4 regions of the Rouxiella sp. S1S-2 genome follow, and region 3 is predicted to be linked to each of the others. Evidence: predicted binding sites of a transcription regulator. Region 3 holds the regulator's gene; each other region holds the start of a gene.
The links. Region 3 encodes CRP, which controls carbon source genes, mostly activating them, when cyclic AMP is high. Its sites were predicted from a motif close to ATGTGANNNNNNTCACAT; they were not measured.
Positions count from the first base shown of each region.

Region 1: the regulator CRP is predicted to act here: its motif matches at 1,217-1,234, upstream of GA565_RS07585 (YfcZ/YiiS family protein).
Region 2: the regulator CRP is predicted to act here: its motif matches at 1,577-1,594, upstream of idnO (gluconate 5-dehydrogenase).
Region 4: the regulator CRP is predicted to act here: its motif matches at 1,759-1,776, upstream of GA565_RS18285 (nucleoside-specific channel-forming protein Tsx).

Region 1 covers NZ_WFKL01000001.1:1,631,547-1,634,690, forward strand. The annotation lists gene fadL (long-chain fatty acid transporter FadL) at 1-936, opposite strand, end outside; gene GA565_RS07585 (YfcZ/YiiS family protein) at 1,367-1,693, shown strand; gene fadI (acetyl-CoA C-acyltransferase FadI) at 1,907-3,144, shown strand, end outside.
Region 2 covers NZ_WFKL01000001.1:3,746,376-3,749,519, reverse strand. The annotation lists gene GA565_RS17200 (MFS transporter) at 1-111, opposite strand, end outside; gene GA565_RS17195 (LacI family DNA-binding transcriptional regulator) at 364-1,347, opposite strand; gene idnO (gluconate 5-dehydrogenase) at 1,697-2,461, shown strand; gene GA565_RS17185 (SDR family oxidoreductase) at 2,526-3,144, shown strand, end outside.
Region 3 covers NZ_WFKL01000001.1:581,283-584,426, reverse strand. The annotation lists gene GA565_RS02655 (OsmC family protein) at 85-495, opposite strand; gene crp (cAMP-activated global transcriptional regulator CRP) at 843-1,475, shown strand; gene GA565_RS02645 (YccS/YhfK family putative transporter) at 1,539-3,144, shown strand, end outside.
Region 4 covers NZ_WFKL01000001.1:3,998,202-4,001,345, forward strand. The annotation lists gene GA565_RS18280 (glycosyl transferase) at 1-461, opposite strand, end outside; gene GA565_RS18285 (nucleoside-specific channel-forming protein Tsx) at 662-1,534, opposite strand; gene GA565_RS18290 (DMT family transporter) at 1,819-2,274, opposite strand; gene GA565_RS18295 (DMT family transporter) at 2,323-2,757, opposite strand; gene GA565_RS18300 (LysR family transcriptional regulator) at 2,898-3,144, shown strand, end outside.

The DNA.
Region 1 (3,144 bases), 1.1 Mb from region 3:
CAGCGTGTTGCCGTTGGAGCCGGTGGCTTTCAGCTCCTGGAACTGACTCCAGCTGGTATAAGTCAGGCTGTAGTGAACTGCCCATTTTGGCGCTACGCGGTTATAGCCTGAGACTTCCCACATTTCTGGCAGGTTTAGCGTCAATGAACCCGGCACCGTGTTGCCGCCGGTTCCGCCCGCTGCAACCGGCAGGTCACTGCGGTAGTTGCCGTCGAAATCAATATCCACTTTGGAACGATAAGTGAAGCCGTAGCGGTTGTTGTCATCCACTTCATACAAAATACCGGCGTTCCAGCCGTATCCCCACGCGTTGCCGTTCAGATGCGCGGCGGTGGTGTCGGCAGGAATGGTGCCACGGCTTTGCAGCGCCACCAGTTCACCGGCATTACGCTCGATTTTTGCCTTGGCATACACCGCATCAAAACCAACGCCGAAGCTGAAGTGCCGGTTAAGGCGATAGGCGGCGCTGAGGTTAAGGTTTTCGGTAATCAGGTCGGTTTTGCCCGCCAGCGGTCCGGCGGGATAGCCGCTTTCGAATTCGGTCGATAATCCATAGTTCGACGTGGCCGATGCGCCCAATGCCCACTGGTCGTTAATCGGTAGGATGAAGTGCAGGTTAGGCACCCACGCATTCGGTGCGATGTTATCGTCGTCGGTGCTGCGTCCTGTGACCGGCGATTTGCCGCTTAGGCTGACATCAGGATCGACGTAAACAAATCCGCCGGAGAAGGAAGGGCGGTCAAACATGGTCATGGTTGCAGGGTTACGACTGCCGGATGCGGCAGAGTCGGCGATGGCGCCCTCACCTGAGAAGGAGCGGCCCAGTCCGGCTGCGGTGTATTCGTTTAGCTGAAATCCTGCCGCGTAAACTTGGGTTGAAACAAGTACCATTGCAGCTGCCACAGCCGATCTTTTAAACAGGTTTTTCTGGTTCATGACCAAAACCTCATTTTATGTTTTATAGAACAAAGTTACTCATGGGTAACGATGAGCGGCGGATTGTAGAGTCCGGAGTGGGCCGACTAATCAGACCAGTAGGCGAAGTATAGGTCCGACCTGTACACATGTTGCAATGTTGTTTCACACTTTTAGGCAATTAGATTTTAAAAATCAGATCCGCTTAACAAAAAAGATACGATTAAGATTCACTAAACTAACAACTCAGGTTGAACTAATCGGCAAATAAATAATTCAGACTTTTTGGCGCGAGTTATTCTTGTGATTTTAGTCACTTAAAAACCATGATAAAAGTAGGGACTAGTTTCATTGAAGAGGCAGGAGTAAAATAAATCGCAGAGAATCGATAACTTTTAATGATTCATTACGGCCAAAGGCCAGGCGCATGAGTGCGTTGCAAGGAGAAAATATGTCAGCTCTATCAACTGAGTCTCAGAAAAAAGGTCACGCAATCAAGGCCTGCAGTGCCCAAGAAACGGCCGCCTGCTGCTGTGTCGATGTGGGAACAATTATTGATAACACCGACTGCACGGCGTCTTACCAGAACGTTTTCGCGACCCGTGAAGACGCTCAGGCAATGCTCGAAAATCTGACCGCGCGCGCGCGCAAGGCAGAATCTGATCCTTGCGTCATTCGCGGCGAGTTTAAAGATGTTGAAAACGGTGTTGAATTAACCGCTGATTTCACCTTCTGCTGCCAAATTGAATCCATTAATTTCCAACTCTCTCTTCGTTAATATCTGCCTTAACCGCTCTTTGGCGTCCCCACGTCGTTGAGCGGTAGTCATCTGTTGCATTCAAAATTTGCTGTTGCTCGCAATTCGTCATCATGGACTTTGCCAACTGTAATCATCTGGTTAACACTAAGTTATCAGGTCGGACCTGTTGCATTGATAAGACTTTAAAATACTCTTTAAAACATTGGCCGTTTGGATTACTCAGGAGCTCCTATGAATAAGGCAATTCCACTGGTTACGCGTGAGGGCAGCCGTATCGCCATTGTTGACGGTTTGCGTACCCCATTTGCCAAACAGGCGACGGCCTTTCATGGCGTACCCGCTGTTGATTTGGGGAAAATGGTGGTCAGCGAGCTGCTGGCGAAAAGTGGGATTGACTCGGCAATCATCGATCAACTGGTGTTTGGTCAGGTAGTTCAAATGCCTGAAGCGCCGAATATTGCACGTGAAATTGTGTTGGGGACCGGCATGAGCGTCTCGACCGATGCCTACAGCGTTTCTCGGGCCTGCGCCACCAGCTTTCAGGCCGTCGCCAATGTGGCCGAAAGTATTATGGCGGGCACCATTAGCATCGGCATTGCCGGTGGGGCAGACTCCTCCTCGGTGCTGCCGATTGGGGTCAGCAAGGCGCTGGCTCGTACGCTGGTTGACGTTAATAAAGCCAGAACCCTCTCCCAGCGGCTGTCGTTGTTTAGCAAACTAAAACTACGTGACCTGTTGCCGGTGCCGCCCGCAGTGGCTGAATATTCCACCGGGCTGCGCATGGGTGACACCGCAGAGCAAATGGCAAAATCACACGGCATCACTCGCTTACAGCAGGATGAGCTGGCACATCGCTCGCATCAGTTGGCGGCGAAAGCCTGGGAAGACGGGCTACTGGACAGCCAGGTGATGGCCGCACACGTTCCGCCGTACAAAGACGTGCTGCAAAAAGACAACAACATCCGGTTTAATTCCAGCATTGAACAGTATGCAAAATTACGTCCGGCATTTGACCGCAAACATGGCACGGTGACGGCAGCGACCAGTACGCCGCTCACCGACGGCGCGGCGGCGGTGCTGATGATGAGTGAGTCGAGGGCGCAGGCATTGGGGCTGCGTCCGCTGGGGTATTTACGCAGTTTTGCCTTCGCGGCTATCGATGTTTGGGAAGATATGCTGCTCGGGCCGGCCTATGCGACGCCGTTGGCGTTAGATCGTGCGGGGTTAACCCTCCAAGATATTGATTTAATTGACATGCATGAAGCTTTTGCCGCGCAAACGCTGGCCAATATAAAAATGTTTTCCAGCCAACAGTTTGCTAAGGAAAAGCTTGGCCGAGAGCAGGCGATAGGCGAAATAGATTGGAATAGATTTAACGTATTGGGTGGATCGCTGGCCTATGGCCATCCTTTTGCGGCAACCGGTGCGCGAATGATAACTCAAACCCTGCATGAGCTGCGCCGCCGCGG
Region 2 (3,144 bases), 3.2 Mb from region 3:
GCCGGGCATCGCGAAGCTGATGTTAACTCGGTCCATGAATGAAATAATACAGGCAATTAATATCGGCGTAATAACGCGTAACCAGCGGGCTTTAGGTATTTTATTATCCATGGGTACACCTCGTTTATTCACAGACGCATTCCATCTCAGGGAATGAATTAATACGCGAATTCGGTTGGTATCTGAAATAAGGCATTGGAATGTAATGTTCTTATTAACCTGATCCGGCGATGCTCTAATAAAAGCATTTTCACCGATATATTTCGTGACTCAGCTCACGTTAGATCATGTTAAAAAAGGATGTTACTGGTAACGTGATCCTGCCCCCATGCGGTGGGAGCAGGCTTGCAGAAGGGATTTGGGTTAAATCGTGCCGCCAAGGGAGATGCGGTAATGCAGGTCAACTCTTTCAATTGTAGGGATTTTATTGATTTTTTTAAGCATGATTTCCGCGCCCACTTTACCCATTTCAAAGCGCGGTGTAATAACACTTGCCAATGCAGGGGTGGTCGCTAAACCAATATCCAGCCCGTGAAATCCGGAAATGGCCATCTGCTCAGGAACCTTAATACCCAGTCTAATGCATTCCTGTAAAACGCCCACCGCAATGTCGTCATTTGTGCACAGCACCGCATTGATTTCAGGATTATTTTGTCTTGCCAGGGTTAACATGCCCGCGCCAATAGAGACCGATGAGACTTTGTTGGGCGTGATATGTTGGGCAATAAGTTGGTTATCTTCCATGGCTTTACGATAGCCTTCATAGCGTTTCATATCACGGGCATCGGACATGGAACCAAAATACACCACTTGCCGTTTACCGCTGGCAATTAACGCCGAAGCCATGTCATAACCGGCCTGGAAATTATTAAAACCGACGGCAATTCGCCCGTTGGCATTTTCAAGGTCCATCAGTTGCGCTATCGGAATATCGGCTGCGTTCAGGTATTTTTCAGCCTTCAAAGTGTGCACGGAATCAGTGAGCATCAGCCCGGCCAGTCGGTAGGTCAGCAAGTTGATAATGTGCTCTTCTTCGCGCTCTTTGCTGTAATCATAATTAACCACCAGCGTTTGATAACCCTGCGCCGAGGTAACGGACTCGATGCCCGCCAGTAAATCCGAGAAAATTTGATTGTTAAAAGAGGGGACGAGGATGCCTATCTTTTTGCTTTTGTTCTTTTTTTCCGTCTCTTCTAGCGGAAAACCGACTTCTTGCATCACTTTGGTAATGCGTTCGCGCGTTTCGGGTGAGACTTTTTCTGGCGTGCGCAGAAAGCGGCTGACGGTCATTTTTGTGACGTCGGCGAGTAACGCGATGTCCTGCAGTGTGACGCGTTGGTTTCTCATCCGGGAGTCCTGCTGGTGCTAAAAGGGAGGAAAACTAATGGCATCTATGTTACCAAATTGACCCTGTGTTAACAACGCGCACGGAGTAAGCAAAACATTAAGACTTTCAGGATGATGAAACTTTTTATCGCAGTCAATTTTCGGCAGCATGATTAAAATTTGGCTTAGTTTTGACGAGACGGATGACTCGGATCACGCTTGCGGTAACAGAGTTTGTTAACACTTTATAAAGTGATCTGCATCACAGTTTATCAAGTGGTAAACCGGTTTGATTAACCTAGATAAAATTCTTTCATCTTGCTCGTGAGCATCACGAACATTTTCGCTAGGTAACGTCAGGAAAATCACAATGACAAATTTATTCTCGCTGGATAACAAAAAAATCCTGGTCACCGGATCTTCACGCGGTTTGGGATTCCTGTTGGCAAAAGGTTTGGCCGAGCACGGCGCCGAAATTATTATCAACAGCACCACGCAGGAATCAGCCAACAAAGCCGCAGAAAGCCTGCGTGCGGCGGGTTTCATTGCACATCCGGTGGCGTTTGACGTGACCCACTCTCAGGCTGTGCAACAGGCGATTGATAAAATCGAAAGTGAAATTGGCCCGATTGATGTGCTGGTAAACAATGCCGGTATTCAGCGTCGCCACAAGTTTACCGAATTCCCGGAGAAAGACTGGGATGACATTGTTGCCGTAAACCAAAAATCCGTTTTCCTGGTTTCACAAGCCGTTGCGCGCTACATGGTTAAACGCGAGCGCGGAAAAATTATTAATATCGGCTCTATTCAGAGCGAGCTGGGTCGCGACACTATTACCCCGTATGCTGCCTCCAAAGGCGCGGTTAAAATGCTGACTCGCGGCATGTGCGTCGAACTTGCCCGCTACAATATTCAGGTTAATGGCATCGCACCGGGTTATTTCAAAACGGACATGACACAGGCGCTGGTGGATAACAAAGAGTTTTCCGACTGGCTGTGCAAGAGAACGCCGGCCGCGCGCTGGGGCAATCCCGAAGAGCTGATTGGCGGCGCTGTTTATCTTTCATCCCGCGCTTCTGACTTCGTTAACGGCCATTTGCTGTTTATCGACGGCGGCATGATGGCGGCGGTGTAAGTTTGCTGAACTGATTAACGACTCCGCTGAGCAATTTAAAAAAAGGCAAACTTTGGGAAATCGTATGATTAACACTGAAAAGAAAATTGCTCTGATTACCGGAGCGGGAAGCGGTATCGGACTGAGCGCCGCCAAGTCTTTGGTTGCCAGCGGTTTTCTGGTCATTCTGACCGGTCGCAGTCAGGAAAAGCTCGACAAGGCCGCCGAGCAGTTTGAGCCAGGTCAGGTTCATGCTCTGACGGTTGACGTCACCCGCCCTGAGTCGGTGGCTGCGCTGTTTGCAACCGTTCAGGAAACCTATGGCCGCCTCGACGTGTTGTTCAATAACGCCGGTACTAATGTGAAAGAGCAACCGATTGAAGATCAGCCCTACGAAGACTGGCTGGCCGTCATCAATACCAATCTGAACGGCGCCTATCTTTGTACCCAGGCGGCTGTTCGGCTGATGAAACAGCAAAAGCCAATGGGCGGTCGAATTATCAATAATGGATCAATTTCGGCCCATACTCCGCGTCCTTACTCCGCGGCGTATACCGCAAGCAAGCACGCCATTACCGGTCTGACCAAGAGTACTTCGCTCGACGGTCGCCAGTATAACATCGCCTGTGGGCAAATTGACGTGGGCAATGCGGCGACGGACATGGGGAATAAGGCGCTGAGTGGCCGACTGCAGGCAGATTTTG
Region 3 (3,144 bases):
TCGATATACTTCGCAAAAACGCCGCTAACCTTCACGGCGCGGCGTTTTATCACTTTCTATTGCCTAAACAGCAAACCGGGCTGATTACTCTTGAGCATCAATCACTTCAAAACTGTGAGTGATGGTGGCCGCTTTGCCGAGCATCAGTGAAACCGAGCAATATTTTTCGGCCGACAGGCTCACGGCACGTTCAACCACTTTATCGGTCAAATCTTTGCCGGTGACGATAAAGTGCAGGTTGATGCGGGTAAACAGACGCGGCGCCTCTTCACGACGTTCGGAGGTCAGTTTCACTTCGCAGCCCAACACCTCGTTGCGGCCTTTTTGCAGAATCGACACTACGTCAATCGCACTGCAACCGCCTGCCGACATGAGCAGCATTTCCATCGGGCTAGGGGATTTGTCACCCGCATTGCCGTCCATAATGACCTGATGTCCAGACGAAGATTCTCCGAGAAACGTTAACCCTTCAACCCACTTTACCCGTGCTTGCATTTGCCTTTCTCCGGTAATAATTTTTAAAACAGACTACCCTTAACCCCTGAAACTGGCAATGGAACTCGATCCGCATCATGCTGAAGCGAGACAACACAAGACACGTCCGCAAACCTGTGCTACAAACAAAGCCGAAAGAAACTTTCCAACAAGTTGCGGCTAGGTTTTTTAGGTGTTAACAGGATAACCTTGGTGATAATGGCAAATTACAGCTGAAATCACTCCACCTGCCGCTTGCAGCATTGCTGGTCAGTTCATATGCTAAAAGAGCGCGAAGTAAAAAATCGCCGAACAGGGATTTCAAAGCCCTGTGATTTTGGGCAGCGATAATAAGAGGATAATAGCTAATGGTTCTCGGCAAGCCACAAACAGACCCTACTCTCGAATGGTTCCTGTCTCATTGTCATATACATAAGTATCCATCTAAAAGTACGCTGATTCACCAAGGTGAAAAAGCCGAAACGCTTTACTACATCGTGAAAGGTTCGGTTGCCGTTCTGATTAAAGATGAAGAAGGCAAAGAAATGATACTTTCCTACCTTAACCAAGGTGACTTCATCGGCGAGCTGGGACTCTTCGAAGAAGGACAGGAACGTAGTGCATGGGTTAGAGCCAAAACTGCCTGTGAAGTGGCCGAAATTTCCTACAAGAAATTTCGCCAGCTCATCCAGGTTAATCCAGACATTCTGATGCGCCTGTCCGCACAGATGGCAAGCCGACTGCAGATAACGTCCGAGAAAGTGGGCAACCTTGCCTTCCTCGACGTGACCGGTCGTATTGCACAAACTCTGCTGAATCTGGCTAAACAGCCGGATGCCATGACCCATCCCGATGGCATGCAGATCAAAATTACCCGTCAAGAAATCGGTCAAATAGTCGGCTGTTCACGCGAAACTGTGGGTCGAATTCTTAAAATGCTTGAAGATCAAAGTCTGATTTCAGCCCACGGTAAAACGATTGTCGTTTACGGCACCCGTTAATCGTCTTAAAAACGGCGCAGCAGATAACTGTTGCGCCGTTTTTGTTAGCCTATCTGCACAAAAATGACGCTTTGGCAAAGACTTTTTTATCACCCTGAAGTTAACTATGCGCTAAGACAAACGCTGGTTCTCTGCCTGCCCATTGCCTTCGCTATGCTGTTTGGCCAGTTGAAAATGGGTCTGCTGTTCGCGTTGGTGCCCGCATGCTGCAACATTTCAGGTCTCGATACCCCACATAAACGCTTTTTCAAACGCCTGTTGGTCGGTGGATCACTGTTCGCCGTCAGCAGTATTTTGCTACAGTTGATGTTGGTTAACTGGCATCTGCCGCTGCCGCTTATCATGCTCGGCCTGACGCTGGTCATCGGCGTGACGGGGGCGATAAGTCCGCTGCATGCGCGTCTATTACCGGGCGCGCTGGTTGCCGCTATCTTTACGCTCAGCATGGCGGGCGTAGTGCCGATTTGGCATGCGCCACTGCTGTTTGTGGTCGGGACTGCCTGGTACGGCGTATTTAACTGGCTGTGGTTTCGCCTGTCTGAAGAGCAGCCTATGCGCGAAACCCTAAGCCAGCTGTATCTCGAACTCGCCGACTATTTTGAAGCCAAATACAGCCTACTGACCCAGCATACCGATCCCGATACCGCCCTACCGCCGCTGCTGAACAGGCAACAAAAAGTCATCGACTTGATTGCTCTGCTTTATCAGCAGTTGCACATGCTGCCGACGCACGACCACCAGCATCATAAAAAGCTGTTGAGACGTTTTCAGGTAGCACTAGACCTTCAGGAGCACATTACGGTGAGTCTGCATCTGCCCACCGAGGTGCAAAAGCTGATGGAGGAGAGTCATGCCGAGGCGGTAATTCGCCGCAATGCTCAGGTGATTGCTGCCCGTCTGCGGGTGATTGCCAACGACATTCTTTATCACCGCCGTTCCGAGCGCTTCACTATGGCCAATGAGCTGGCGGCGCTGGAAAAAATATCTTCGCGCTACCGTGACAACCCGGTCGGCCAGTTTTGCTATTACCACTTCAGTCGCATTGCGAGACTGCTGCGTACCCAGCGCCCGCTTTATCGCCGTGACCTGATGCAAACCCAGGCCCGCCTGCCGTTCTGGGCGGCGTTGAAAAGCTATTTGTCATTCAAGTCGGCCGCACTGCGCAATGCGGGACGTTTGGGGGTTATTCTGGCCATCGGCAGCAGTCTGGGGCTATTTTTTAATTTACCCAAACCCTATTGGATCCTGCTGACGACCCTGCTGGTCAGCCAAAACGGCTATAACGCCACCCGCGTGCGCATTCAGCACCGTGCGTTAGGCACGCTGATTGGGCTTATCATTGCCGCAGGGCTTCTGCAGCTTGCCCTCCCGCAAAATCTGCAGCTGTTTTTCATGCTGATGATTACCTTAATTTCATACACCGTGCTGCGCAAAAACTACGGATTGGGGATGATTGGGCTGACGGTAACGGCAGTTTATACCCTGCAAATTTTGGGATTAAACGGCGCCAACTTCCTGCTGCCGAGGCTGCTTGATACGCTGATAGGCTGTGCGCTGGCGTTTGGTGGCACTATCTGGCTATGGCCACAGTGGCAGAGCGGCCTGTTGCGTACTAACGCGCATCAGGCGCTGGAGGCCGATCAGGAGGCAGTGCGTTTAGTGCTGGCGG
Region 4 (3,144 bases), 3.4 Mb from region 3:
TGCCCCAACGGGTCACGTCGCAGTTGCTGGATGTCGGGCAACACCTCTTTGGCAGCGGCACAGTCCCATACCAGCTCACCAAGGCGCAGTTCGCGTCCTGAACCCGACGCCAGCATCAGCCGACCTGGTGCAATGTCGTGGTCCCACATTTCGGCAACGTCGCTCATAAACATGATGTCTGCGTCCACGTATAGCGCGCGGCCACTGAAGTGACAAAAGGCCGGGATCCCCCAACGGAAGGCTGAAAATGGCGTCGCCCAACGATCGGTGGTCCAACCGGCACCCTTGCCGTCGGAATACCAGAAACTGTCTGGATCGCGAGAAAGCCTCATCCACTCTATCTCGATCGGTATCGAGGCGTGCTTGCGCAGACTGTATTCGAGCACCATCATTTGTTCGAGGTCACAGTCGTTGGGATCGCATCCAACGAAAATACGCGCAGGGGTTAAAGAAGCCGGCATATAAATAATCCTTTTTATCATTGACCAAGCGTCACTTACACAACATTAACCAAAACTTCAAATTGTGCCAGTGAGTGGCGGCTTTTTTTCAAATTTGCCCCAAACTAATCCAAAACAATTAAACGAAATCTAAACAAATAAAAAACCGCCGCACAAAATGAATTAGGCGGCGGTTTACTCTGCTTTAGCAGAACGCGTTCTTAGAAACTGTAACCAATCACGGCGTAATAACCCCAACCGGTTGATTTAACATTAAAGTTGCCTTTGCCGAAGTTCAACTCAGTGCCATCTTCCCACTGTCCGCCGTTGTGGAAGTAACGGGCAACCAGCGAGTAGTGCCAGTGTGAGTAGTTCAAGGCAAGAATATGGCTGGACGCAATGGAGTGATTGCTGCGCGCCGTGTTGCCATTGTCTGCCAAGTCAGAACCCCAGTCAAAGTTGGTGAAACCGATGTAGCTGACTTTTCCGCCCCAAACGTCGCCCAGTGGCAAGAAGTACTTCACTTTGAAACGGTAGCCGTCCCACTGGTTTTCGTTGGCCGCCCCATAGTTCTGCCACTGATATTTTGCATACACGTTCAATGACAGGTTAAGCGGGGTGTAAGTGTTGACGTCGGTACCCAGACCCATGTACCAGGTATTCTGGCGGTTGGCATTATTCGGGCCCATATCGTAGATATAGTTGTTAGCGAAGTACCACTCTTTGAACGGGCCAAAGCTCAGATCAGTGCCGGTCAGTTTATCAATCGAGAAGCGCGGTTCGATCTCCATGAACAGCGGAGAACCAACCTTCTTATCCCAGATACCGTTGTCGTTACCGTTACCCACGCCGAAGAATTTTGGCACGTCAACGTAACCATAAAAGTCGAACCAGTCTTTGTGCGCGAAGGCTTCGTATTCGAGATACAGATCGTTATTTAGCTGAGGTCCGAAACGGGTGTGATAGCTGCCTACCACGTTAACGCTCTGGTGCCACCAGTCGGAGACGTATTGATCCTTGGTGTCGTCCGCAAGCGTTTGCGCACTGTAGGAAGAAACGAGAAGTGCACCTGCCAGTAAAATTTTAGTTTTCATGAGTTACCAGAAGCAAAAAGGAAAGCAACTCCCTGCTATTAAGGAGACGATTGGGTGTATCAAAACGACAATGAACCACTGTTGCAAATGCTGCTGCATTCCGAAAAAGGTTTGCGTCCAACGAGACGTCGCATCGGAAAATTCTGCAACCAAACAATTTGTGCTACTTAATTATCGATTTGGTCAACATTTGTCAATTTCAGTTTCATTCTGATACACGTTTTATGTGATCACAATCACATAAGATTCATCTTCCTGTGCTTCTGCTTTCCTATTACCCCTGATTAGGCCTTGGCGGGCTGGTTACTGCGGTAAATCAATATCAGAGCGATAACCAGGCAAACGATCGCCGCAACACGATGCCAGGAAAACGCGATCGCCGGATTGTCGAGCCAGCCAAAATTATCAATCAGCATCCCCATTGCCAACTGCCCGAGGATCACTGCGACGGTAGCAACGGCCGTACCAATTCTCGGCACCGCCGTGACCATAATAATGATGTAGGGCACACCCAGCAGTGCACCCATCAGTTGCCATTTCGGCACGGTAAGCAGGGTGGCAGTATGCGGTGTTTGTATAAACAGAATCAGTAATCCGGTAATGAGCGCGCCCAAGCTAAAGGTCAGGAAGGCACTTTTCATCACGCCAACCTGTGCGCCCAGCTTGCCGTTGATGGCTGCCTGAATGCTTAATGCCGCACCGGCGATAATCGCCAATAAAATCATAATGAGTTCAGTCATCGTATCTCTCGTGTTGGTATTTGGTCGTGAAGATAAAGTGGAAACCCTTTACTGCCAGGCGATCAGCCCCAGTGCGGCGATAATGAACAGCAGAGCCAGCAAACGCTCACGCCCTACCGGCTTTGGATCTGTGCCAAACCAACCGTAGTGGTCAATCAGCAAACTTTTCGCCACCTGCCCCGATAGAATGCCAATCATGGTCATACCGATGCCAATGACCGGCGTGGTCAATGTCAGCACAATCACGTATACCGGTCCTAAAATCCCTCCCAGTAGCGTCCAGGGCGGCTGAGAAGTATAAGCAGGCGCACCGCGCGGGCTGAAAAATAGCACCAGCAGCAGGGTCAACGCCGCGCCAACGCCAAATATACTCATGGTTGCCCACAGTTGGCCGACTTCAGTGCCCAGTGGACCAATCAGCCCTGCCTCAATCGACAGTCCCATTCCCCCGAGAACCACCAATACAATCAATAAAATATTCATCTCACGTATTTCCCCTGACTCGACAATGCGTTGGCCTTTTAATTAATGCCGCACGCAGTAAAACAGGGGGCGACTATACAGTGGCGCGACATTGCGAAAAACACGATAATAGGGAAAATACTTTTGCGGGACACGCACAGATGGACGCTTTTAATCAGCTCAGCATTAAATCACTGCGCCTGCTGGTGGCCGTGCTCGAGTACGGCAGCTTTTCAGAGGTCGCACGACGCGAGGCCATGTCGCCCTCGACCGTGTCGCGCACTATTCAGCAAATGGAACAGGTGCTGCAAACGCAGCTGTTGTATCGCAATACGCGCGCCGTTGTACCCACCCAAGCGGGCGAAATGCTCGGCGTTCACGCCCGCCGGATTATGGAGCAGCTTGAGG